2 regions of the Variovorax cryoconiti genome follow, and region 2 is predicted to be linked to the other one. Evidence: riboswitches for the same ligand, from Rfam matches in the RefSeq annotation. Region 2 holds a riboswitch; the other holds the start of a gene.

Region 1 (8,687 bases), on a different contig from region 2:
CGGGGCCACGCCCAGCAGCGCGGACAGTTGCGCCTGCACGGCCGGTGTGGGCACCGACCACGCCGCCTCGTAGCGCCACGGGTCGTCGAGGAAGAACTCGCCCAGGCCCTGGCGATAGAGACCGGCCACGGCGGTGCCGCACTGGTTGAGCTTGTGCGCCACGCGCCACGGGCCGGCGTCGGTTTTGTAGGCGATGCCGACATGCGACCAGCGCAGCCCGTACTTGCCGAGATCCTGCCCGGCGCGCGCCAGCAGCACCACGCGCGCGCCGCTGGCGTCCAGCGCCTGCGCCGTGCGTTCGGCCAAGGTCAGGCCCTGCTGCACCTGCTGCGCCGTCGGACGCGCCGGCTCGCACGAGCGGCCCGCGTGCGATTCGGTCGGGAAGAGGAACAGCCCGGCCAGCACGACCGCCGCCACGAGCAGCGCGGTGCGCAGCGCCATCCGCATGCGCCAGGGCCAGCGCGCCGCCTTCACCGGGCGCCCGAAGTCGTCGTACCGGCCGAAGTTGGTGGGTGCGCGCGGGTTCACATCAGCCTCTCGTTGTGCAGCAGCGCGCGGCCGATGGTGTTGGGAATGAAGGCGATCATCTCGCCCGCGGCCGACAGCACGACACCGCTGCCGATCACGCCCACCGTGACGACGGTGCCGACCGCGATCGCGCTGCCCTGCGCGGCAGCGCCGGCGAGGTGAACACTGGCGCGGGCGCCGTCCGACGCGCGCGCCAGCAGGTAGACCGTGCCCTCGGCCGAGGCCTCGACCGCCACCACCGTGAGCGCCGCGCCGCCCACCGACAGGGCGACCGGCACGGCCACCACGGCACTGGCGGTGGCGCCCGCCACCGAGGCGGTGCCGACCACCGACGCCACCGGCAGCAGCGACAGGGCGGCAGAGGCTTCGCTCTGCGCCTGCGCCGAGAACACGGTGCAGGCGGCCAGCAGGGAAACGACAAACATCTTCTTCATGGGAGTGCTCCTGGGAAAGAGGGGGATGTCGCGCGTCATTCCGCGGCGCTGTCGGCGGCTCGCGCTTCGCGGCGGCCTTGCAGGCGGGCCTCGGCCAGGTCGGCCTCGTGGCGGTCGCGCAGCGTCTTGGCCAGGGTGAACGCTGCGCTGATGAGGAACAGCCAGCTCACGCCAAGGAAGGCCTTGTAGGTCTCGTGGATCTCCATGCGCAGCAGGCCCCAGCCGGTCAGCGCCATGGCCGTGAGGAAGCCGCCCCACACCACCAGCTTCCACATCGGCGTGTCGCCGGCGGAGCGGGACGCGCCGTGCTGGTTGTCGCGCACGAACTTCGCCAGCACGAACGCCGCCGACAGGCAGAACACGTAGCCCATCACCATGAAGGCGCGGTCGAGCGCCGCCCCGGGCAGCCAGCCCAGGCCGATGGCGCAGAGCGACACGGCGATGCCGAAGGAGGTCCAGACCTGGAACTGCCAGGCCCGCGTATCGCGCTGAAGGGAGACGGTGGCGGGAAGGTTTTGCATGAGAGCCTCGCGGCGTTGTGAAGGTGATCGGATGATCGACCTCAGCTTGCCGAAAAGGCGCATATCAATGCACCAGACCTCCTATGCAACGCCACCGGTACCGAATTTCGATACCGATGCGGCAGAACTCACATCCGCTGGAGGTCGTCCCGGGTGTAGGGGCGCTCGATGCCGGCCAGCCGGACGGCGATGGCTTCGAGCAGGTCCTGCGTGGGCGCCGGCGCGCCCGGCGTCTGGAACGCCAGCGGCAGCAACAGCCCGAGCAGCATCACCGGCCAGGGCGCCCGGGGTGCCGGCTGGCGGCGCACCAGCCACAGGAACGCGAGGCAGATCGCGATGCCCAGCAGCAGGCCCGCCGCCACTTCCGACACCGAGTGCGCGAAGATCGCCAGGCGCGAGGCGCCGATGGCCGCGCCCAGGGCCCAGCCGGCCGCCACCGCCACGCGGCGCACGGCGGGCGACCGCCGCGCCGCGACCATCCAGAGGGCCACCGACCACACGCTGGTGCTGATCGCCGTGTGGCCGCTGAACCCGGTGAAGTTGAAACGCGCGCTGCCGAGGCCCCAACCCATGAAGGCCAGCTTCGACGCCACGATCAGCGCGCCGCCGACACCGAAGGCCAGGCTCCAGCTGAAGGCGGTCCAGCGTCCGCCACCGGGCGACAGCCACAGCAGCAGCACGATCAGCACCGACGCCGGCAGCAGCAGGCCGCTGTCGCCCAGCCAGGTGAAGGCGTGCCAGTACGCCGGCGGCACCGCGCCGAGAGCGCCCCAGAAAGCGTCGCGCAGCCCCGCCATCAATTGGCGAGGAGCCCGCTCACGCGCGACTGAAGCGACTCGGGCTGCACCTCGGGCCCGGGCACGGCGGGGCCGACATGCAGACCCACGCGGCTGAACAGCCCGCGGCGGAAGGGCCGCACCATCGCGACGTTCTGGCCGTCGCGCCGCTCGATGCGGCTGAAGAAGGAGCCCCACAGGTTGGTGAGCGCCATCGGGATCACGGGCGGGTCGATGCCCTCTTCACGCGCAGCCGCGAGGATCTTCATCACGCCGCCCTTGAAGGGCTGCAGCGTGCCGTCGCGGGTGATGGCGCCCTCGGGGAAGATGGCAAGCAGGTCGCCCTCGCGCAGCACGTCGACCGCCTGCGCAAAGGCGCGCTCGTAGGCAACGGGGTCGTCCTTCTGCGGCGCGATCGGGATCGCCTTGGCCAGCCTGAAGAGCCCGCCCAGCACCGGCACGCGGAAGATGCGGTGGTCCATGATGAAGCGGATCGGCCGCGGGCTGGCCGCCATCAGCAGCACCGCGTCGATGAAGCTCACGTGGTTGCACACCAGCACCGCCGCGCCCTCGGTCGGGATGTGCTCGTCGCCGCGGATGCGGAAGCGGTAGATGAAGTGCGACAGCAGCCAGGACACGAAGCGCAGCAGGTATTCCGGCACCAGCATGAAGATGTAGAAGGCCACCACCGCGTTGGCGATGCCGGTGAACAGGAATATCTGCGGGATGGTGAAGCCGGCCTTGAGCAACGCGCCGGCGATGACCGAGCTGGCGATCATGAAGAGCGCGTTGAGGATGTTGTTCGCCGCGATGATGCGGGCGCGGTGCGTCGGCTGGCTGCGCAGCTGGATCAGCGCGTACATCGGCACGCTGTAGAGCCCGGCGAAGAGCGACAGCAGGCCGAGGTCGGCCATCACGCGCCAGTGCGCCGCCTGCGCCACGAACGCGCCCAGGCCCATCTCCGGCACCGCGGGCAGGCCGCGCGAGGCGAAGTACAGATCGATCGCGAACACGCTCATGCCGATGGCGCCGAGCGGCACCAGGCCGATCTCGACCTGGCGGCGGCTCAATGTTTCGCACAGCAGCGACCCGATGCCGATGCCGATCGAGAACACCACCAAGAGCAGCGAGGCGACCTGCTCGTTGCCGTGCAGCACCTCCTTGGCGAAGCTCGGGAACTGGCTCAGGAAGACGGCGCCGAAGAACCACATCCACGAGATGCCCAGCAGCGAGCGGAACACCACGATGTTGCCGTGCGCCAGCGTGAGGTTGCGCCAGGTTTCGCTGAAGGGGTTCCAGTTGATGACCAGGCCCGGGTCGGTGGCGGGCGCCGGGGGAATCGCCTGCGCCACGCCGCGCCCCACCAGCGCCAGCCCCACGCACGCCGCTGCCACCGTCGTGTGGCCGACGCCCGGCAGCGCCACCAGCAGGCCACCGGCCACCTGCCCGAGCAGGATGGCGACGAAGGTGCCCATCTCGACCATGCCGTTGCCGCCGGTGAGCTCGCGCGCGTCGAGCACCTGCGGCAGGTAGGCGAACTTGACCGGGCCGAACAGCGTGGAATGCAGCCCCATGAGGAACACGCAGCCCAGCAGCACCACCGCATCGGCCCGCACGAAACCCCAGGCAGCGATCGCCATGATGGCGATCTCGAGGTTCTTGACGACGCGAATCATCTTCGTCTTGTCGAACTTGTCGGTCAGCTGCCCGGCGGTGGCCGAGAACAGCAGGAAGGGCAGGATGAACAGTGCGCCGATCGCCAGGCCCGCCATGGCCGGCGGCATCCAGCTCAGCTGGAGCTGGTAGGTCACCATCACGGTGAAGGCAAACTTGAAGAGGTTGTCGTTGGCCGCGCCGGCGAACTGCGTCCAGAAGAAGGGGGCGAAGCGCCGCTGGCCCAGCAGGGCGAACTGGTTCGCGTGGACGTCGGTCGAAGCAGCAGCGGCGGGTGTTGTCATTCGAATGTCCCTGTCGGGGCTCCTCGGACCGTCATGGCAGTGGCGCGTGGATTGTGCCGCAGGGCCCGGCAGGTCAGCCCGTCGACCGCCTGCAACACCGGCCAGGCCGCGCAGGCCGCGACCAGGTGCTTGAGCGTGTGGCCCGAGACGACCTGCCCGGTCGCCTCGAAGATCCAGTGATCGCCCAGCTCAAGGACTTTGGCCACGGCATAGAAGAAGATGACCGCACCGAGCCTGAGGCCCATCGCGCCCGGCACCGGCCGCAGCAGGGCGAGCCCCAGCACCAGCGCCATGCCGCCGAACTGGACCACGGCCCATGGCAGCACATCGCCACGCTCGTGGTAGACCGTCACTGCCATCAGACCGCCTGCGAAGGCGACGCAGGCGGCCGGCCAGCCGGCGCGCAGGCTCACCCGCTCGCACACCGCCAGGCCGAGGATGCCGGCGAAGGCGATCGCCATGCCGGCGCGGTCGGCCGCGAGCCGCAGCGCGTCGGGTTGCAGGTGATAGAAGACCGAACCGGCCGCGGTGAAGATCAAGCCCGCGAAGAACAGCCAGGCGCAGTCCAGCGCGGCGGTCGAGCGCAGGCGCTCGTGCAGGGTGTCGAAGCGCCGCAGCCGCCACAGGCCCCAGAGGCCGAAGGCCGCGAAGGGCAGGTTGCTCAGCACGTCCATCGCGAAAGGCAGGCCGCGCCAGGCGCGCGCATCCGCAAAACCGGCACCTGCCGCTGAGGGGTCCGGCACGGCCGGCCCCAAGCAGGCGATCAGCACGAAGGCCGCGACGAGCCAGAGCAGCGCGCGCTCACGCCCCTCCAGCGGCGGGAGCTGCGGCGCCAGGCGTTGGAACAGCGGCCAGGTCGGAAAGCGCTTGGATCGGTTCATGGGGGACTCCGGTGGTGCGGTGGGAGCGGAATCTAGTTGCCACCGGCACAATTTGGCATCGAAAATCGATACGGTCTGTCAATCCAAGCCGACCGGTATCGAAAATCAGTACCAAGGACCCGTTTCCCATGAGCACCACCGTCGACCTCGTCCAGGCCGTGAAGAACGAACTCAAAAGCGCCCGCATGACCTACGCCGACCTGGCGCGCGGTCTGGGCATGGCCGAATCCAGCGTCAAGCGGATGCTTGCCAAGGGCGACATGCCACTCAGCCGGGTCGACGCGATCTGCCGGGCGCTCAAGATCGACTTCGCCGAACTGGCCCGCCGCGTGGCCGACGCCCAGCCGCTGCTGCGCGAGTTGACGCAGGAGCAGGAGAAGGCGGTGGTGCGCGACAAGAAGCTGCTGCTGGTGGCGATCAACGTGCTGAGCCAGTGGACGCTGGAGCAGATCGTGGCGGCCTACCGCATCACCGAGGCCGAGTGCATCACCTGCCTGGTGCAGCTCGATCGCATCGGCATCATCGAGCTGCGACCGCTCAACCGCTACCGGCTCAAGCTGGCCAAGACCTTCCGCTGGCGGCCGCACGGCCCGGTGATGGACTTCTTTCGCGAGAACGTGGTGCTCGACTACTACCGCGGTGGCTTCGACGGCCCGGCCGAGGGCCTGCTGCTGGTGCACGGCTCGATCAGCCGGGCGCTGGCGCCGTCCTTCCTCGAGCGGCTGCAGCGGGTGGCGCAGGATTTCGCGCAGCAGCATCAGACCGATCAGAAGCTATCGCCCAACGACCGCGAGGGCTACACCCTGCTGCTGGGCATGCGCAACTGGGAGTTCGAGGCCTTCACCCGCTTGCGCCGCAGCGACGCCAAACCCGCCAAGACGGGTCGAGAACCCTGAAAACAACACCCGACCATAGGCCGAATGGCCAGTCGCGCCAAATTGTCAACAAGGGTAAACTCTAGGCCTGCAGGAGAGCGGGTGTTCCCACCCCACCGTACGCGCAAACTCCCATGAACGCCGAGGTGAACCGCATTGCCGGTTCGATGACTGCGTCTATTGATCTAGCCGTCTGGAGAGCCATCGCCCTGGCGCGATGCACCGAAGGAGCAACCCCGCCGCACGTCGCTGCGGGCGAATCTCTCAGGTACCAAGGACAGAGGGAGCGGCAACCCGAACCCCGGATGCGACCAGCGGCCACATGGCTTGTCGTGCATCCGCCGTTTGTGCCATCCCACAAGGATTTGGACCATGCGCGTGATTGTTCTGGGCGGCGGGCTGCTTGGCGTCGCGTCGGCCTACTACCTCCAGCAACTCGGCCACGAGGTGACCGTGATCGACCGCCACGGCACGCCCGCGGCCAAGGTCCGGGGCCTGGTCGACACGCCCACGCCTGCCGGCCCCCTGCCCGCCCAACGTCCCGGCACCTTGTGGCGCTCCGCGTTCGAGCGCGTGCGCAACCGCGTGCATGGCTGGACCGGCTACCTGACCGGCACTGCCCATCGGCCCACGGAACGCATGGAACACCTGGCGCGCCTGGGCGCCTACAGCCGTGAAAGCGTGCGTGCGCTGGGTCGCGAGGCGGGCGTGACGCAGTCGCCGCAAGGCGCAGGCTGGATGCGGATCTACACCGACGCCGAGGCCTTCGCGCAATTCGCGCGCAGCGTGCCGCGCCTCCATGCGCTGGGCTGTGTGCTGCACCTGCTTTCGGCGGACGAGGCCCTGCGCATCGAGCCCTCACTCGAACCCCTGCGCGGCCAACTCGCCGGTGCCGCCTTCACGCGCGAAGGCACGTCGTCCGACGCCGCCGGTTTCGTCGGCAGCGCCATCTTCATGTGCCGTGCCGCCGGGGTTCACTTCCTCATGAACCACACGGTGACCCGGTTGCATGCGCGCGAGGGCCGGATCGACCACGTGGAACTGCGCAACGCCGACGACGAACGCACCACGCTGCGGGCCGACGCTTATGTGATGGCGCTGGGCAGCGGCAGCGCACCGCTGGCGCAGGAACTGGGCGTGCCGCTGCGGCTGCGGCTGGTCCACGAGCATTCGGTGCTGCTGCCGCTGAAGAACCCGGCACGGGCCCCGCAGGTCATGCTGCAGGACCTGGGCAGCCGGCTGCGCCTGCAGCGCGTCACGACGCCGGACGGCGACCGCCTGCGGGTATGGACGACGGTGCGGGCCGGGAGCGCCGCTGCCGCGCTGCGCGACGACGTGCGGCTGGCGCGCATGCTCGCGCGGGTCGAGACCTTGCTCCCCGGCCTGGTCGATACGCGCGGCGCGGTGCTGACCACCACCCCCTATGCACGCAGTGCCAGCGGCCTGCCGCTGATCGGCCGCACCCGCATGCGCAACCTGTTCCTGAACGTCGCACCGGGCGCACCCGGCTGGATCCACGCCTGCGGCGCCGGCAAGTCGATCGCCCGCATCGTCAGCGGGATGTCGCCCGAGGTCGAATTTGCCTTCGCGAAGGGCTAGGCGACGAAGACGGTCAGCACGCCGGTGTAGCCGTACACGTGGTGGCGGGCGATCTCGCCGGCCGCGAAGAAGCCGACGAGCGGCACGTCGCCCAGCGCATGCCGCACGATCTGCATCTCGGCATTGGGGGCGCCGAAGTGCGGCCCGCCCCGGCCCGAGCAGCTGACATACACCGCACCGGCCACCCGGCGCGCCGGATGCGGCGCCGCCTCGGCTTCGCCGGCGGCCACCGCGCGTGCGGTCGCCAGCGTCTGCTCCTCGGGCTCGAGTTCCTCGCGGATCTCGGCGCAGATGCGCATCAGGTCGGCCCGCGCGGCCTGCGCGTTGCGCCGGCAGAAACTCATGCGCATGCCGGCTTCGGCCACGTCGGCGATCGCGATGCCGCGGCGCGTCGGGTCGAGCCCGATGATGTGGCGCACCAGCACGTCGGCCCCGAGGTCGCCGGTGCGGCGGATGCCGTCGCTGCCCGCGTCGACCAGGCCCACCAGCGTCGCGCGCACCGCTTCGATCGCGGCCTGCGGCTCGTCGAGCGACACCTGCAGCTCGGCCAGCAGCACGTCGAGCGCCGGCTCGCCGTCGAGCGTGAGCAGCAGGTTGCCGTCGGCCTCGGTGATCTCGCGTTCGCGCGACACCGGCTGGCAGCCCTGCGTGACGCGCGACACCAGCCGCACGCCTTCGCCGAACAGCACGCCCGACATGCCCCCCGAGAAAACGCCGCCGGCCGCGCCGTGGCCACGGATGTTGCCGTTGCCCCCGATCGCGAACTGCAGCGATTCGTCGCGCCCCGACGAGAGGCCGCCGAACAGGTAGCCGGTGTCGGTGCGACCGGCCATCTCGCCCACCAGTTCGGCGAGCTCGTGCGTGCGCGGGTCGGCATGGACCAGCGCCGTATGCGCCTCGAAGCCGGCCATCTCGGAACTGCCCAGCGGCGCCACGCCGGAGAACACGCGGTACTGGTCGCTGGGCAGCGCGCACAGCATCAGGCTGAGTGCGGGCTCGTCGAAGTACTCGGCGTTGTTGGCCGCCACGCCGACGGCGACGGTGCCGGACCAGTCGGTCACCTCCGGCAGTTCGGCGCTGAGGTGGTCGAGGATCTCCTGCGCGTCGTCCGCGTA
Region 2 (8,687 bases):
TGTCGCGGTGAAGGCCATCGTCGCCGAACTCGGCGCCACGGGCCCCGGCGACATGGGCAAGGTGATGGGCACGGTCAAGACCCGTCTGGCCGGCAAGGCCGACATGGGCCAGGTCAGCGCCGCGGTCAAGGCGGCCTTGTCGGGCGCCTGATGCGCGAGCCGGTCCACAAGGCCTGCGCCTGCCTGGTGGACAGCCGCGGCCGCCTGCTGGTGTTCGACCACCCGGAAGACGGCGGCATGCAGTTGCCCAAAGGCACGGTCGAGCCCGGCGAGACGCCCGAAGACGCCGTGCGACGCGAGTTGCTGGAGGAATCGGGCATCGCCTATGAAGGCGCACTGGAGCCGCTGGGCACGATGGACCGCGAGTGCGAGGCCGGTGTGGAAGGCAACGTGCACCGGCACGCCCAGCTCTGGCACATCTATCTGATGCGGACGGACGGCGTGCTGCCCGAGACCTTCGAGCACACCGCCAGCGGCAGCCCGGAAGAAGACGGCCTCGTCTTCCGCTTCCGGTGGCTCGCGCCGGATGCGCCGCTCGACGGCTTCGCCGAGCCCTACCGCCGCGCCATCGCCGTGGCGCGTGCAGCCATCACGCCGCCACGCACACCCTGATCAGCTGCCCGCGATCTTCATCCGGTCGATGAGGATCGAGCCGGTGGTCTTGGCGCCATAGTTGTAGGCGTCGGCGCCCACCGCCTGGATGCCCATCAGCATGTCCTTCAAGTTGCCGGCGATGGTGATCTCCTGCACCGGGAACGCGATGCGGCCCTTCTCGACCCAGAAGCCGCTGGCGCCGCGCGAATAGTCGCCGGTCACGTAGTTCACGCCCTGCCCCATCAACTCGATCACGAACAGGCCGGTGCCCAGCTTGCGCAGCATCTCGTCGAGGTCGTCGCCGGCCTTCGTCAGGCGCGAGCGCAGCGTCAGGTTGTGCGAGCCGCCGGCGTTGCCGGTGGTCTTCATGCCCAGCTTGCGGGCCGAGTAGGTGCTGAGGAAGTAGCCCTCGAGCCGGCCGCCGTCGACGATCTTGCGGGCCCGCGTGGTCACGCCTTCGTCGTCGAAGGGCGCGCTGCCCTTGCCGCGCTTGATGTGCGGGTCTTCAGCCACGTCGATGTGCTTGGGCAGCACCGGCTTGCCGAGCGAATCGAGCAGGAAGGTGCTCTTGCGGTAGAGCGCGCCGCCGCTGGTGGCCTGCACCAGTCCGCCCAGCAGGCCGGCGGCCAGCGGCGATTCGAACAGCACCGGACACTGCGTCGTCTTGATCTTGCGCGATTTCAGGCGCGACAGCGCGCGCTCCGCCGCATAGCGGCCCACCGACTCCGGGCTGGCCAGCTCGTCGGCCGAGCGCATCGAGCTGTACCAGGCGTCGCGCTGCATGCCGTCGCCCTTGCCGGCGATCGGCGCCACCGAGATGGAGTGCCGCGAGCTGGCATAGCCGCCCCGAAAGCCGTGCGTGTGGGCGCTGAAGAAATGGCTCTGCTGGGCCGAGACGCCCGCGCCTTCGCTGTTGGTGATGCGCTTGTCGGTCGACAGGGCCGCGGCCTCGCATTCCAGCGCCAGCTTGGCGGCGTGTTCGCTGTCGATGTCCCAGGGGTGGAACAGGTCGAGGTCGGGCTGCTCGCGCACGATGTCGGCCTCATCGGGCAGGCCGCCGACCGGGTCTTCGGCGGTGAAGCGTGCGATGTCGTAGGCGGCCTGCACCGTCTGGGCAATGGCGGCCTCGGAAAAGTCCGAGGTGCTGGCGTTGCCGCGGCGGTGGCCGACATACACCGTGATACCCAGCGACTTGTCGCGATTGCGCTCGACGTTCTCCAGTTCTCCCTTGCGCACCGACACGCTCAGGCCGCAGCCTTCGGAGGCCTCGGCCCCCGCGTCGGTGGCGCCGAGCTTCTTGGCATGCGCCAAGGCCGAGTCGACCAGGTTTTCGAAGAAGGAGCGGCTGTAGGCAAAGCCGGACGCGGGGCGCGTGGAGGGTGTCGTCATGTGTTGGCTATGATACTTGGCCCCCTGTTCCCTCTATCGCGCGGTCCTTTGCGGCCCAGGATTTTCCGATGTCCCGCAAACCCAAAAAAGGCTACTACGTCCGTGGCGAATTCGTTGCCGAAGGCAGCGAGCTCGACCTGGAGCTCAAACGCGAGCTCAAGGGCACCGACGACGCCAGCAAGACCGACCTCAAGCGCGAAAGCGCCGAGCTGCAAAAGCTCGGTGAAGACCTGCTCGGTCTGCGCGCCGGCCTGTTCGACCAGTTGCCGCTCGGCGAGAAGCTGGCCGACGCCATCGTCGAGGCGCGCCGTATCACGAATTTCGAAGGCAAGCGCCGCCAGATGCAGTTCATCGGCAAGCTGATGCGCGCACTCGACCCCCAGGTGCTCGATGCCGTGCGCAGCGCGCTCGACGAGCAGCACAGCGGACCCGCCGAGGAAACCGCCATGCTGCACGAGGCCGAGCGCTGGCGCGACCGGCTCATCGCCGACGACGACGCGCTCGGCGGCTGGATCGAGACCCATCCCGACACCGACAGCCAACAGCTGCGCGCCCTGGTGCGCCAGGCCCGCAAGGACATCAAGGCCGGCAAGCCCGGCGAAGCGCCGCGCCAGGCCAAGGCCTACCGCGAGGTGTTCCAGCTGGTGCGCGCGCAACTGGCCGCCCATGCAGGCAGCGACCGTGCGGCCGAGGCCAGCGAGGAATCGCGGGAGCGCGACGCATGAGCACTCCGGACCCGGTCCGCATCGGCATCGTCTCGGTCAGCGACCGCGCCTCCACCGGCGTGTACGAAGACAAGGGCCTGCCAGCATTGAAGGACTGGCTGACGCGCGCCCTGCGCAACCCGATCGACTTCGAGGCGCGGCTGATCCCCGACGAGCAGGCCGGCATCAGCGCCACGCTGATCGAACTGGTCGACGCCGGCTGCTCGCTGGTGCTGACCACCGGCGGCACCGGCCCCGCCCTGCGCGACGTCACGCCCGAAGCGACGCTGGCCGTGGCGCACAAGGAGATGCCGGGCTTCGGCGAGCAGATGCGGCAGATCAGCCTGCGCTTCGTGCCCACCGCCATCCTGTCGCGCCAGGTCGCGGTGATTCGCGACCGCGCGCTGATCCTCAACCTGCCGGGCCAGCCCAAGGCCATCGCCGAGACGCTCGAAGGCCTGAAGAACGCCGACGGCTCGCAAGCCGTGCCGGGCATCTTCGCGGCCGTACCCTACTGCATCGACCTCATCGGCGGGCCGTACCTCGAGACCGACGACACCGTCTGCAAGGCCTTCCGGCCGAAGTCGGCGATCCGCCCGGCCCGCGCCTGAGCCGACGCGCCTTAACACGGCGCGCTCCCCGTGGAAATCCCGACGCTGCACTGCAGCAGAGTGCGGCATAGTCGCGGCCTGCCTGCGCGCCGGCATGTCCCGCGCGCAGTCTTTTTCAAAACAGGAGACACCGCATGAAGTTGAACCGACTGGCCGCTGGCCTGGTTCTGGGAATGGGCCTGGCCTGCGCCGCGTTCGCGCAGACCACCATGAAGATCAGCATTTCGACCGCGCAGAACTCGCACCAGGGCGTCGCCATCGACACCTTCGCCAAGGAAGTCGCGACCCGCACCGGCGGCCGCTACAAGGTCGAGACCTTCTACAACGGCGCACTCGGCGGCGAACGCGAATCCATCGAGGCAGTTCAGCTCGGCACGCAAGAGCTGGCCTTCTCGTCGACCGGCCCCGTCCCCAACTTCGTGCCTGAGACGAAGATCCTCGATGTGCCCTTCCTGTTCCGCGACAAGGCGCACGCCCGCGCGGTGCTCGACGGCCCGATCGGCCAGGACCTGCTCGCCAAGTTCGACGCCAAGGGCTTCAAGGCACTGGCCTGGGGCGAGAACGGCTTCCGCCACATGACCAACAGCAAGCGCGACGTGAAGGCGCCGGAAGACTTGAAGGGCCTGAAGATGCGCACCATGGAGAACCCGGTGCACATCGCGGCGTACAAGGGCCTGGGCATCATCACGACGCCGATGGCCTTCCCGGAAGTCTTCACCGCGCTGCAGCAGGGCACGGTCGACGGCCAGGAGAACCCGCTGCCGGTGATCATGTCGGCCAAGTTCTCGCAGGTGCAAAAGCACCTGTCGCTGACCGGCCACGTGTATTCGCCCTGCATCTTCGTGATGAACAAGGCCAGCTTCGACAGGCTCAGCGCCGCCGACAAGACGGCCTTCCTCGAAGCCGCGAAGGTGGCCGTGAAAGCCAACCGCGACCGCGTCGACCAGGACGACGCCAACGGCGTGAAGGAACTGCGCGCGCAAGGCATGACCGTGATCGAGAACGTCGACAAGGCGAAGTTCGTCGCCATGCTGGCGCCGGTCAACGCCGACTTCGAGAAGCAGTTCGGCAAGGCCAACCTCGACAAGATCCGCGACGTGAAGTGATGCCCGGGCCGCCGTCCCGCGCGGGATGGCACCGGGGCCCGCCGCAGCTTTCGGCGGGCTTTTTGTTTTTGAGAACGGCGTAGAGATGAAAGATAAATTCCTTGGTCTGGAGCGCTGGACAACCGGCGCGTCCATGGTGCTCGCCTGCCTGATGCTGGTGGTTGCCTCCTCGCTCGGCGTGTTCCAGATCGTCACGCGCTTCGTGCTCGAGCAGCCCGCCGAGTGGAGCGAGATCCTCATCCGGGTCAGCCTGATCTGGATGGTGTTCCTGGGCATTCCCATGGCCTTCCGCCAGGGCGCGATGGTGAGCGTCGACGTGCTCTACCGCTGGAGCCCGCCGCGCTTTCGCCGCGTGCTCGACGCCGTCGTGAGCATCGCCGCGCTGGTGCTGATGCTGGTGATCCTCTGGTACGGCTGGGACTACGCGATGCGTGGCCGCGTGCAGTCGATGGCCGGCCTGGAGAGCCTGTCGATGGTCTGGGCCTACCTGGCGCTGCCGGTGGGCGCCGTGTTTTCCCTGTTCGGCATCGCCGGCAATTTCCTCGATCCGAAGCGGCTTGAGCTGGAGACCGCGCAATGAGCGCCGCGCCGGGCCGCCCCGAGCAAGCGAACGGCCCCCTCGGGGGGCAGCGAGGACATGAAATGCCGAGCGTGGGGGTGACATCATGACGCCCATGATGGTCGGCACGATGGTGCTGTGTTTCGCGCTGTCGGTGTCGGTGGCGGTCTCGATCGGTCTCGCATCGATTGTCGGCATCCAGGTCAATGGCGCCAACATGCTGATCTCCGCCAAGGAGATCTTCAACTCGATCAACAAGTTTCCGCTGGCCGCCATTCCCTTCTTCATCCTGGCCGGCAACCTGATGGAAACCGGCGGCATCTCGCGCCGCCTGGTGGAGTTCGCCAAGAGCATCGTGGGCGGCGTGCAGGGCGGCTTGCCGATGACCTGCGTGCTCACCTGCATGATCTTCGCGGCGGTGTCGGGCTCGTCGGTGGCCACCACCTTCGCCATCGGCGCGATCCTGATCCCGGCGCTGATCAAGCACGGCTACCCGACCTCGTACGCCGCCGCGCTGCAGGCCACGAGCGCAGAGCTGGGCGTGATCATCCCGCCGTCGATCCCGATGATCCTGTATGGCGTGAGCGCCGAGGTGTCGATCGGCGAGCTGTTCATCGCGGGCTTTGGCCCGGGCATCCTGATCAGCCTGGCGTTGATGCTCTTCGTGTGGGTCTACTGCAAGTTCAAAGGCTGGGGCAAGAACGACGGCGACGGTCGCATGCCCTTCGGCCGCGCGCTGTGGCAGGCCGGCTGGGCGCTGCTGATGCCGGTGATCATCCTCGGCGGCATCTACGGCGGCGTCTTCACGCCGACCGAGGCGTCGGCGGTGGCGGTGTTCTATGCGCTGGTCGTCGGCATGGTGATCTACCGCGAGATCAAGGTCACCGACCTGTTCGTGATCCTGCGCAAGTCGGTGCTGTCGTCGGCGGTGATCATGTTCATCATCGCCAACGCCGGCCTGTTCGCCTTCCTGATCACCCGCGCCGGCGTGCCCGACGCCATCGGCCGCTGGCTCCAAGAGGTGCTGCAGTCGCCCGCCATGTTCCTGCTGGGCGTGAACGCGGCGCTGTTCATCATCGGCATGTTCATCGAGACCAGCGCGGCCATCATCGTGCTGGCGCCGATCCTGGCGCCGGTGGCGATGCACTTCGGCATCGACCCGGTGCATTTCGGGCTGATCATGGTGGTCAACCTGGCGCTCGGCATGATCACGCCGCCCTTCGGCGTGAACCTGTTCGCGGCCTGCACCGTGGCGCGAATATCCCTGGACCGCATCGTGAAGGACCTGATCCCCTTCGTGCTGGTGGTGCTCGGCTGCCTGATGCTGATCACCTACTTCCCGGCGATCTCGCTCACGCTGCGCGACCTGGTCTACGCAAAATAGCGCACGCCTGCGCACGGGCGTGACAGCGGCCTTCATGCCGCTGTCACGCCCTGCCCCGATGCTGGCGAGCCCATCCTCTGCCAGGCATCCGATGTTCTTCAGCAAGACCGACAAGGCCCGCGACGAATTGCGCCCCGGCCGCCGCACGCTGACGCAGCGTGAGCGCGCCGTGCTGCTGATGGCCGACGGCCAGCGCTCGGTGACCGACTTCGTGCCGCTCTTCAGCGACCGCGACGAGGCGCTCCGCGTGGCGCGCCACCTGTTGCACGAGGGCTACCTGCATGCGCCGGATGCGCGCTTCGACGCGCCAGCCGTCGTCGTGGCGGATGTGCCCGAGTCGTCGGCAGCCGCTGCGCCCGACACCGCATCGGCCGACCCTTTCGACGGCAAGCCGTCGCTCGCCACCACCCGCATGTTCCTGTTCGACCTGTGCGAGCGCATGTTCGCGCGGCGCGACCCGGCGATGGCGCAGGTCTTGCGCGACACGCTGCGCGAGGCGCGCGACCGCGCGTCCATGCTGACGGTGGCCGACACGATGCTCTCCGAGATCCGACAGGCGGCCGGCGACGAGCGTGCCGACGCCATCCAGGACCGCATCGCCAAGTTGTTGCCAGCCGAAACGGTGCACTGAGCCCGCGCCGATCCACTACACTCGCCCGGGTCAGGAGAGCGCCCGCAACGGGCCGCCGAAGGCGCAGGAACCCATCCGAACGCTCAGGTACCAAGGACTGACGAGGCGCCCGTTCATCCGGGCGTTTCCTTGCTGGAGAGAGGTCGGTCGTCCATCGCGACACGCCGGCCCACCGAAGGAGCAAACCCTAAGCCTCTGAAAAGGCGGGGCGAATCTCTCAGGTAGAGCGGACAGCAGGGGTGGCCCATGACTTGCGTCGTGGATTTCGTCTGCCCCTGTTTTGGAGAGCGCCCATGGCTGCTTCCGACGATTCGCTTCAGCTCCAGAAGACCCCGCTGCACGCCCTGCACGTCGAACTCGGCGCCCGCATGGTGCCCTTCGCCGGCTACAGCATGCCGGTGCAGTACCCCGCCGGCCTGATGGCCGAGCACAAGCACACCCGCACGGCCGCTGGCCTGTTCGACATCTCGCACATGGGCCAGCTGCGCCTGGTCGGCCCCGGCGCCGCTGCCGCGTTCGAGACGCTGATGCCGGTCGACGTGGTCGACCTGGCGCCCGGCAAGCAGCGCTACGGCCTGCTGCTGAACGACGCGGGCGGCATCCTCGACGACCTGATGTTCTTCAACGAAGGCCACGGGTCGCTCTTTGTGATCGTGAACGGCGCCTGCAAGGTGGCCGACATCGCCCACATCCAGCAGAAAATCGGCGCGCGCTGCGACGTGCAGCCGATGCCCGACCACGCGCTGCTCGCGCTGCAAGGGCCGCAGGCCGCCGCCACACTGGCCCGCCTGTCGCCGGGCGTCGAGCGCTTCGTCTTCATGACGGGCGGCGCGGTGCAGATCGGCGGCGATGACGTGAAGATCTCCGCTTTCGTCACCCGCAGCGGCTACACCGGCGAAGACGGCTTCGAGATCTCGGTGAAGGCCGGCGACGCCGAGGCGCTGGCCCGCCTGCTGCTGGCGCAGCCCGAGGTGCAGCCCATCGGCCTGGGCGCGCGCAACTCGCTGCGGCTGGAAGCCGGGCTCTGCCTCTATGGTCACGACATCGACGAAACGACCACGCCGGTCGAGGCCTCGCTCAACTGGGCGATCCAGAAGGTGCGGCGCACCGGCGGCGCGCGCGCGGGCGGTTTCCCGGGGGCCGACAAGGTGCTGGCCCAGCTGGCGGCCGCGGCATCGGGTGCGGCCGGCATCGCCGACCATGACACGCTCAAGCGCCGCCGAGTCGGCCTGGTCGCGCTGGAACGCATCCCGGTGCGCGACGGGACGCCGCTGGAGTCCTTCGAAGGTGTCGCCATCGGCCAGGTCACCAGCGGCCTGCTCGGGCCAACCGCCGACCGGCCGATCGCCATGGGCTACGTGGCCACCGCCTTCGCTGCGCCCGGCACGCGCCTGCAGGCCATCGTGCGCGGCAAGCCGGTGCCGATGGAGGTCACCACCCTGCCCTTCGTGCCGACCCGATACTACCGAGGCTGATTTCTTTTTCACCCCTTATCAGGAGCCCCCATGAGCACCAAATTCACCAAGGACCACGAGTGGGTCCAGGCCGCTGGCGACACCGCGATCGTCGGCATCACCGTGCATGCGCAGGACGCGCTCGGCGACGTCGTGTTCGTCGATCTGCCTGACGTCGGCAAGACCTTCGCGCAGGGCGAAGTCGCCGGCGTCGTCGAATCGGTCAAGGCCGCCGCCGATGTCTTCATGCCCGTC

What was found. A riboswitch is a leader RNA that binds a small molecule or an ion and turns the genes downstream of it on or off. The one in region 2 is predicted to bind glycine.
Region 1: it holds a riboswitch for glycine, as region 2 does, so the genes downstream of both, ACSFA2_RS12635 (FAD-dependent oxidoreductase) here and gcvT (glycine cleavage system aminomethyltransferase GcvT) in region 2, are expected to answer to the same signal.

The regions. Positions count from the first base shown of each region.
Region 1 covers NZ_JBPJZI010000004.1:170,269-178,955, forward strand. Annotated here, with positions in the region: gene ACSFA2_RS12600 (DUF2145 domain-containing protein) at 1-447, opposite strand, end outside; gene ACSFA2_RS12605 (hypothetical protein) at 525-962, opposite strand; gene ACSFA2_RS12610 (YiaA/YiaB family inner membrane protein) at 998-1,483, opposite strand; gene ACSFA2_RS12615 (phosphatase PAP2 family protein) at 1,612-2,280, opposite strand; gene ACSFA2_RS12620 (MFS transporter) at 2,280-4,217, opposite strand; gene ACSFA2_RS12625 (hypothetical protein) at 4,214-5,098, opposite strand; gene ACSFA2_RS12630 (helix-turn-helix domain-containing protein) at 5,227-5,994, shown strand; glycine riboswitch at 6,157-6,264, shown strand; gene ACSFA2_RS12635 (FAD-dependent oxidoreductase) at 6,346-7,572, shown strand; gene ACSFA2_RS12640 (FIST signal transduction protein) at 7,569-8,687, opposite strand, start outside.
Region 2 covers NZ_JBPJZI010000014.1:26,551-35,237, forward strand. Annotated here, with positions in the region: gene ACSFA2_RS23930 (GatB/YqeY domain-containing protein) at 1-151, shown strand, start outside; gene ACSFA2_RS23935 (NUDIX domain-containing protein) at 151-612, shown strand; gene pmbA (metalloprotease PmbA) at 613-1,983, opposite strand; gene yjgA (ribosome biogenesis factor YjgA) at 2,052-2,708, shown strand; gene mog (molybdopterin adenylyltransferase) at 2,705-3,298, shown strand; gene ACSFA2_RS23955 (TRAP transporter substrate-binding protein) at 3,433-4,404, shown strand; gene ACSFA2_RS23960 (TRAP transporter small permease) at 4,490-4,984, shown strand; gene ACSFA2_RS23965 (TRAP transporter large permease) at 5,070-6,347, shown strand; gene ACSFA2_RS23970 (hypothetical protein) at 6,439-6,978, shown strand; glycine riboswitch at 7,000-7,088, shown strand; glycine riboswitch at 7,101-7,222, shown strand; gene gcvT (glycine cleavage system aminomethyltransferase GcvT) at 7,272-8,453, shown strand; gene gcvH (glycine cleavage system protein GcvH) at 8,484-8,687, shown strand, end outside.